DNA from 2 places in the Pseudoduganella sp. UC29_71 genome. Region 1 is predicted to be linked to the other one. Evidence: riboswitches for the same ligand, from Rfam matches in the RefSeq annotation. Region 1 holds a riboswitch; the other holds the start of a gene.
The links. A riboswitch is a leader RNA that binds a small molecule or an ion and turns the genes downstream of it on or off. The one in region 1 is predicted to bind thiamine pyrophosphate.

Region 1 (4,380 bases):
ATTCCGCATACAGCGACGATTTGAACTTCGGCACGTTGGTCACGCGCTTGCCATCCAGGCTGGCCTGGCCGGTACCGCTTTGCTCGGTGTTCAGCGCCATGGCGGAGAAGGCCAGCATCAGGTCCGGCGTGAGGTGGCCTTGCGCCGACAGCTCCAGGCCGCGATGCTCGGCGCGGCCGTTGCGCACGTAGGTGTTGCCGGCGTCGGTGTACTCCAGGCCTTTGCGGATCTGGAACACGGCCATGGCCAGGCTCAGGTCCTTGTACAGGTCCGCCTTCACGCCCAGTTCGATCTGCTTGGACAGCGACGGCGACAGCGCCTGCTTCTGGTTGTTCGTCAGCTTGGGCGCGATGCCGCCGCGCTCCAGGCCCTCGGCCCAGCTGGCGTAAGCCGACACGTTGGCGCGCGGCGCAAACACCAGCGACACGTTCGGCAGCCAGAAGCTTTCGTCGGTGGGCGCCACGGCGGCCAGCTGGTTGCGCTCAACCTGGGTATGGCGCGCGCCGGCATGCAGCGTGAGCTGGTCGGTCAGGCTCGCTACGTCCTGGAAGAACACGGCGCGTTCGCGGTCGCTGCGGCGCTCGGTCACCGGGCCGCTGGTCAAGCCGGTCGGCTGCACCACCACCGGGTGGTAGATATTGCTGGTGCCCGCGTATTCATAGACATCGTCGCCCCACTTCTCGCTGTTCCTGAAGAAGGAATAGCCGGCCGTGACGGCGTGCTTGACGCCGCCGGTGGCGAATTTACCCTGCACCATGGCCTGCACGGATTGCGGCTTCTTGCGCTCGCCCAGGCTCACGTAGTCGTACACGTCGTAGTCGCCGTTGGAGCAGAAGCCGGGATACAGATTCTGCGCGCCGCAGCCGTAAGGGAAGGCGGTGTAGTCGTCGCGCTTGAAGGAGTGGCTGTTGGCGCTCACGGTGGCGTTCCAGTTCTGGTTGAACTGGTAGGTGAAGCGCGCGCCGATGTTGCTGCTCTCGGTCTGCACCGGGTAGCTCCACGGCTGGTTGTTCAGCATGGTATCGGCCGGGATGTTGGGCAGCGTCTGGTTGTCAATCAGCTGGAAGCCGGGCACGGACACCTGCGACTTTTTCTGGTAGTCCGCGTCCAGCTGCAGCAGCGCCTGCGGCGAAATCTGCCAGTCGAAGGCGCCCGAGACGAAGTTGCGGTGGCCGTCGGCGCCCTTGACGTAGGAGCGCAGGCGCTCGCTGGCCACGTTTACGCGGTAGCCAAACCGGCGGTCTTCGAAGCGGCCGCCCACGTCCACGGCGCCCAGCAGCGTGCCGCGTTCGCTCGCTTCTATGGTGACCGAGCGCAGCGGCGTAGCGGTAGGGCGCTTGGTCACATAGTTGATGATGCCGCCCGGCGTGGCCATGCCGGCCTGCAGGCCAGCCAGGCCTTTCAGCACTTCGATGGATTCCTTGTTCTCCAGCGGGATCTGGGTGTCGCCCGGGATGATCAGGCCGTCCTTGCGGTAGCTGCTGCCGTTATCAAGATTGAAGCCGCGGATCGAGAACTGCTCTGCATAGCCGACCGCGTTGTAGGCGTCGCTGATGCTGGCGTCGAACTTGGCGGCGTCGGTGGTGGAGCGGATGTTCAGCTCCTGCATCTTCTCGCGGTTCAGCACCGTCACGGAGGCCGGCGTGTTCAGCAGCGGCATATCGGTGAAGCCGGCCACGGAAGCACCCTGGGCGCCGGTCTTGCCGGTGATGACGACCACGTCGGCCATGGTGGCTTCGGCCGGCGCGGCGGGCGCATCCTCGGCGAAGGCGGAAACGGCAAAGGCTTGGGAGACCGCCAGGGCGATCGTGCTAACTGCTAAATTTCGTGCGGACATTTTGGGCTCTCATCAACAAAGGGAGCCAACGGAAGGGAACAAAGGAGGGGAAACAACTTTGCGCTTTCCTTCGCTGGCATTATCCAGATCAGGTACGAAGGGTATCTCTCACCCGGAAAACGCGTTCCCAGGACCCCTAGCGAATTACAAGTGTAACATGATTTACAAGCTGAGCTCCAGCGCCGCGCGGGCGGCTGCGGCGTCCACGTCACGATGTTCGCCCAGCTTCACCATCTTGTGCGCCTCCAGCGCGGCCACCACGGCGTCGATCGCGGCGGCGTCCAGCCCGTAGCCGGACAGGCGCGTCTTCACGCCCATCTGCTCGAAGAAGCCGCGCGTGCGCGCGATGGCGGCGGCGATGCGGCTGTCCTCATCGCCCTCGCTGATGCCCCATACGCGCGCCGCATACTGCAGCAGCTTGGCGCGCTTGGCTTGCTGGCGCACCGTGAGGATGCCCGGCAGGACGACGGCCAGCGTCTGCGCGTGGTCCAGGTGGTACAGGGCGGTCAGCTCGTGGCCGATCAGGTGGGTGGCCCAGTCCTGCGGCACGCCCACGCCGATCACGCCGTTCAGCGCCATGGTGGCGCTCCACATCACGTTGGCGCGCGCATCCAGGTTGTCCGGCTCGGCCAGCGTTCTCGGGCCTTCCTCGATCAGCGTGAGCAGCAGGCCTTCGGCCCAGCGGTCCTGCACCGGCGCGTTCACAGGGTAGGTCATGTATTGCTCCATCACGTGCACGAAGGCGTCGACCACGCCGTTGCCCACCTGGCGCAGCGGCAGCGTGAAGGTCTTGCCCGGGTCCAGCACGGAAAACTGCGGGAACACATGGCGGCTGTGGAAGGCGCGCTTTTCCTGCGTGGCCGCGCGCGTGACGACGCTAGCCGCGTTCATCTCCGAGCCGGTGGCGGGCAAGGTCAGCACGCTGCCGAAGGGCAGGGCGGCGCTGATGTTGGTGCCGCCTTTTTTCAGGATCAGCCACGGGTCTTCGTCGCCGAACAGCGCCGCCGCGGCCACGAACTTGGTGCCGTCAATCACCGAGCCGCCGCCCACGGCCAGCAGGAAGTCGATCTTCTCGGCCTTCACGATGTCCACCGCCTTCATCAGCGTTTCGTAGTGCGGGTTGGGCTCGATGCCGGAGAATTCGATGACCGTATGGCCGCTCAGTGCCGCCTTCACTTCCTCGTAGACGCCGTTGCGCTTGATGCTGCCGCCGCCGTACAGCATCATCACGCGCGCGCCGGCCGGCACCAGCGGCGTAATGGCCGCGATCTGGCCCTGGCCGAACAGGATTTGAGTGGGATTGTAAAAGTCGAAGTTAAGCAAGGCGTGCTCCTGATAGATATGGCTGGCCAGATGTGGCTGGCTTGAGCCCGCCATTATCGCTCAGCGACGGAAAACGCGTTGGCGCCTACAATGCAGTAAACGCCATCGGGAGGACGACATGGATACCCAAACTGCCTGGACCGGCGGCTGCTATTGCGGCGCGGTGCGCTACGAAGCGCGCGGCCCCGTGGCTGGCAGCACGCTGTGCCACTGTGAAAGTTGCCGCAGCATCGCCGGCGCGCCATGCGTGGCCTGGTTCACCATCCCGCTGGCGGGTTTCCGCTACACGCTGGGCGCGCCGCAGTGCTTCGCATCCAGCCCGGGTGTCACGCGCTGCTTCTGCGCCCGCTGCGGCGCCCACCTGACCTACGAATCCGCCAGCGGCCCCGGCTTCATCGACGTCACCACCTGCAGCCTTGACGACCCCGAAGTGCTGCCGCCGCTCGACCATACCCAGGTGGAGGGCCAGTTAGGCTGGCTGCACCTCGGCGACGGCCTGCCGCGTTATCCACGCAGCCGCACACCCTAAGCTTGCGTTTCCCAGTGCTGGCGCCGGACGCGGCACGTTTCACCGCATTTTCTTGTGCGCAGTCAAAAGGGTTTTCCCTCAGGCCGCAACAGTGATCCTTTTTTGTCGAACAGGAGGATGACAGGCTGACAATGCCTGGGTGGCCTTTGACGAGGATGATGAGGGAAACCATCCCTACTTTTTCGGCGGATTCGCTGACGGTCCGCCTGAAAGAATGGCTGCGCTCATGCACTCCGCTGAGACACAACACGGCAAGGACAAGGTCCTGATCTACGACTTCGTCGCCCCGCAGCAGCCGTGGCTGGTGCGCTCCTACACGGGAACCTCGCTGGCGCTGAACCGCAACCTGCCGCCCGCCACAAAACAGTGCCGCGTAACGCTGGATTACACGCCCCGGTTTGCCAGCACGAAGCGAATCGAGTGTGACCGATGGCGGCCTCTCCGGACTTGCATTTCTATGTGGAAATACGGCAAACTTGGCTGTGCGGTTCCCTGGGAAACTGGAGTGGAGTATGGAGGACGGTATTCAGTGCTTTTAACAGCAGAAAAATTTGGCGATGCACTGGACCTGTTTCGCGTGCTCCCGGAACGCATTACTTCAGTCGACGAAGTGACGTTCCGGCGCGTCTATGGACATGAGGAAGCGAGCATAGAAAAGAATATTGTCTATGTATTTCGCACGGAAAAGCCT
Region 2 (4,380 bases), 1.1 Mb from region 1:
ACGCTGGTCACCAGCGTCACCGCGCCTAACGGACTCGCGGCTGCGCAGGAAAAGGTCCACCTGGTGGAGGTGAGCGAGCAGCAGATGCTGACGCTGTCGGCGGCCGTGCACAAGGAGCTGCGCCGCTGCGGCGGCTTCATGGCGCACGTGAGCGAGGCGGCCGGCATCTCCGCGCTGGCGCCCAAGACGACGCTGGCGGCGCTGGCCGTGCCGCGCCCATCCTACGTGATCGACCAGCAGACCGTCATCAATCCGCTGCTGCCGCAAATGCAGGCCTCCAATATCGCCCAGACCATTATCGACCTGTCCGCGCACACCAACCGCTACTACACCACCACTAGCGGCGTGGCCGCGTCGAACTGGCTGAAGCAGAAGTGGACCACCATGGCGGCCGGCCGCAGCGATATCACGGTGACCCAGTTCACGCATGCGGCCTATCCGCAGAAGTCGGTCATCGCCACCATCGCCGGCACGGACAACGCGTCCGAAGTCGTGGTGCTGGGCGGCCACCTGGATTCGATCAGCGGCAGCAGCACCGGCGAATCGACCCGCGCGCCCGGCGCGGACGACGACGCCTCCGGCATCGCCAGCATGACCGAGGCGCTGCGCGTCATTATTGCCAGCGGCTACAAGCCGCGCCGCACCATCAAGATGATAGGCTACGCCGCCGAGGAAGTCGGCCTGCGCGGCTCGCAGGAAATCGCGCAGTACCACAAGACCAACAACGTCAACGTGGTCGGCGTGATGCAGCTTGATATGACCAACTACAAGGGTTCCCCGGCCGACATCTACCTCTACACCGATTACACCGACAGCCAGCAGAACACCTTTGTCGCCAACCTGATCACCACCTACCAGCCCACGCTGACGATAGGCTACGACAAGTGCGGCTACGGCTGCTCGGACCACGCCTCCTGGACTGCGCAAGGCTATTGGGCCTCGATGCCGTTCGAGACCTCCTTCATTCAGGACAACCCCTACATCCACACCGCCAACGACACCTACGCCAACAGCGGCAACCAGGCCGACCACGCGCTCAAGTTTGCGCGCCTGGGCCTGACGTTCGCGGTGGAACTGGGCAGCGACGGCCCCGGCGTGGTGCCGCTGCCTGACAAGGTGGAAACCTTCAGCGGCAGCCTGACGCGCGGCCAGACCCGCAGCTTCGGCCCCTTCAAGGCCGGCGCCGGCAGTTTCAAGGCGTCCACCACCGGCAGCGGAGACGCCGACCTGTACGTGCGCAAGACCAGCGTGCCCACCACCAGCAGCTATGACTGCAAGTCCGACGGCTCCACCAGCACCGAGGCCTGTACCATCACCCTGGCCGCCAACGGCGATGTCTACGTGCTGCTGAACGGCTACGCCGCCTCCAGCTATACCCTGACGGTAACGTACCGCCCGCAATAGGTAGTCGCAATAGGTGGTATTGCCGAATTATTGTTTCGAATATAAGTTGTACGCAGCTGCGGGAGATGTATAATTCGAATCGCTGCCGCAAGGCGGCACACGCTAGGGGTCCTGCGTCGCGAAAGCGGCGCGGGTGAGAAATACCCTCCGAACCTGATCTGGATAATGCCAGCGAAGGGAAGCTTTAGGCCTCCATCCGCCACGCCGCGCGCCCGCGCTTTTGGGTTGTGCGACGCTGCACGGATTTGCCGAATCCTCCTTTGCTGGCTCCTGTAGCTAACAAAGGAGCCAAATGAACGCCAATCCGAAATTCCTGTCCGCCACCGCCGAAGTGGACAGCGCAGCCATCGCGCCGCTTCCCAATTCCCGCAAGATCTACGTCGAGGGCAGCCGCCCGGATATCCGCGTGCCCATGCGCGAGATTTCGCAGTCCGACACCTCCGCCTCGTTCGGCCACGAGAAAAATCCGCCCATCTATGTCTATGACACCTCCGGCCCCTATACCGACCCGGACGTGCAGATCGACATTCGCTCCGGCCTGGCCACGCCGCGCCTGCCGTGGATACTGGACCGCGACGACACCGAAGAACTGGACGGCCCGAGCTCCGAATACGGCCAGGAGCGCCTGAACGATCCCGCGCTGGCCGAACTGCGTTTCAACCTGACGCGCAAGCCGCGCCGCGCCAAGGCTGGCCGCAACGTCTCGCAGATGCACTACGCGCGCCAGGGCATCATCACGCCTGAAATGGAGTTCGTCGCCATCCGCGAGAACCTGCGCCGCCGCGAATACCTGGAAGAGCTGAAGGCGTCCGGCCCGATGGGCGAGCGCATGGCTGAAATGATGGGCCGCCAGCATCCGGGCCAGAACTACGGCGCCTCCATTCCCGCTGAGATCACGCCCGAATTCGTGCGCGAGGAACTCGCCCGCGGCCGCGCCATCATCCCCGCCAACATCAACCACCCGGAAGTGGAGCCGATGATCATTGGCCGCAATTTCCTGGTCAAGATCAACGCCAACATCGGCAACTCCGCCGTCACCTCGTCCATCGGCGAGGAAGTGGAGAAGATGACCTGGGCCATCCGCTGGGGCGGCGACAACGTGATGGATCTGTCCACCGGCAAGCATATCCACGAAACGCGCGAATGGATCATCCGCAACAGTCCGGTACCGATCGGCACGGTGCCGATCTACCAGGCGCTGGAGAAGGTGAACGGCAAGGCCGAGGACCTGACCTGGGAAATTTTCCGCGACACGCTGATCGAACAGGCGGAGCAGGGCGTGGACTACTTCACCATCCACGCCGGCGTGCTGCTGCGCTACGTGCCGCTGACGGCCAAGCGCCTGACCGGCATCGTCTCGCGCGGCGGCTCCATCATGGCCAAGTGGTGCCTGGCGCACCACAAGGAATCCTTCCTGTACACGCACTTCGAAGAAATCTGCCAGATCATGAAGGCTTATGACGTGTCCTTCAGCCTCGGCGACGGCCTGCGTCCGGGCTCGATCTACGATGCCAACGATGAGGCGCAGCTGGGCGAACTGAAAACGCTCGGCGAGCTGACCCAGATCGCGTGGAAGCACGACGTGCAGGTGATGATCGAAGGCCCCGGCCACGTGCCGATGCAGCTGATCAAGGAGAACATGGACCTGCAGCTGGAGCAGTGCAGCGAAGCGCCGTTCTACACGCTGGGACCGCTGACCACCGACATCGCGCCGGGCTACGACCACATCACGTCCGGCATCGGCGCGGCGCTGATCGGCTGGTACGGCACGGCCATGCTGTGCTACGTCACGCCCAAGGAACACCTGGGGCTGCCGAACAAGGACGATGTCAAGGACGGCATCATCACCTACAAGATCGCGGCGCACGCGGCCGACCTGGCCAAGGGCCATCCGGGCGCGCAGATCCGCGACAACGCCCTGTCCAAGGCGCGCTTCGAGTTCCGCTGGGAAGACCAGTTCAACATCGGCCTGGACCCGGACAAGGCGCGTTCATTCCACGACGAGACGCTGCCGAAGGACAGTGCCAAGGTGGCGCATTTCTGTTCCATGTGCGGCCCGCATTTCTGCTCCATGAAGATCACGCAGGAAGTGCGCGACTACGCCGCGCAGGGCATGCAGGAGAAGGCGGTGGAGTTCGTGAAGAAGGGCGCGCAGCTCTACAGCAAGGCGTAAGCGGGAGGGATGCATGACCGATATCGCGATTGAACTGAACGGCGAGCCGCGCAGCGTGCCGCCGCAGCACAGCCTGCAGGCGCTGGTGGAGGAGCTGGGGCTGGCGCACCAGGCGCTGGCGCTGGCGGTGAACCGCACCGTGGTGCCGCGCCAGGCCTGGGGCGAACGCGCCCTGCAGGCGCGGGACAAGGTGGACATCGTGCGCGCCATTGGCGGCGGCTGAGTTGGCGGGTTACGGCGTGCCGCCTAACCCGCCCTACGTACAGACATGCGCCGTATGTGCGCCGGCCGTAACCCGCCACCACGCGGCCCAAAACAACATGGAGAAAAAGATGCGTGACCAGTATCAAAACGACGACCTGCTGACCATCGCAGGAAAAAGCTACAACTCGCGCCTGCTGGTAGGCAGCGGCAAGTACAAGGACCTGCAGCAGACCCGCGAAGCGACCGACGCGGCGGCGGCGGAAATCATCACCGTGGCGATCCGCCGCGTGAACATCGGCCAGGACCCGAAGGCGCCCAGCCTGCTGGACGTGCTGCCGCCGTCGCAGTACACCATCCTGCCCAACACGGCCGGCTGCTATTCGGCCAAGGACGCGGTGTATACGCTGCAAATGGCGCGCGAGCTGCTCAACGGCCACAAGCTGGTGAAGCTGGAAGTGCTGGGCGACGAGAAGACCCTGTTCCCCAACATGCCGGAAACGCTGGTGGCGGCCAGGGAGCTGGTGAAGGATGGCTTCGATGTGATGGTGTACTGCAGCGACGATCCGATCCAGGCGCGCATGCTGGAGGATATCGGCTGC

Region 2: it holds a riboswitch for thiamine pyrophosphate, as region 1 does, so the genes downstream of both, thiC (phosphomethylpyrimidine synthase ThiC) here and ACFJI2_RS05475 (TonB-dependent siderophore receptor) in region 1, are expected to answer to the same signal.

The regions. Positions count from the first base shown of each region.
Region 1 covers NZ_CP170549.1:1,230,177-1,234,556, forward strand. Annotated here, with positions in the region: gene ACFJI2_RS05475 (TonB-dependent siderophore receptor) at 1-1,837, opposite strand, end outside; TPP riboswitch at 1,886-1,985, opposite strand; gene ACFJI2_RS05480 (iron-containing alcohol dehydrogenase) at 2,000-3,160, opposite strand; gene ACFJI2_RS05485 (GFA family protein) at 3,279-3,689, shown strand; gene ACFJI2_RS05490 (STY0301 family protein) at 3,829-4,380, shown strand, end outside.
Region 2 covers NZ_CP170549.1:152,543-156,922, forward strand. Annotated here, with positions in the region: gene ACFJI2_RS00695 (M20/M25/M40 family metallo-hydrolase) at 1-1,404, shown strand, start outside; TPP riboswitch at 1,499-1,601, shown strand; gene thiC (phosphomethylpyrimidine synthase ThiC) at 1,697-3,577, shown strand; gene thiS (sulfur carrier protein ThiS) at 3,591-3,800, shown strand; gene ACFJI2_RS00710 (thiazole synthase) at 3,910-4,380, shown strand, end outside.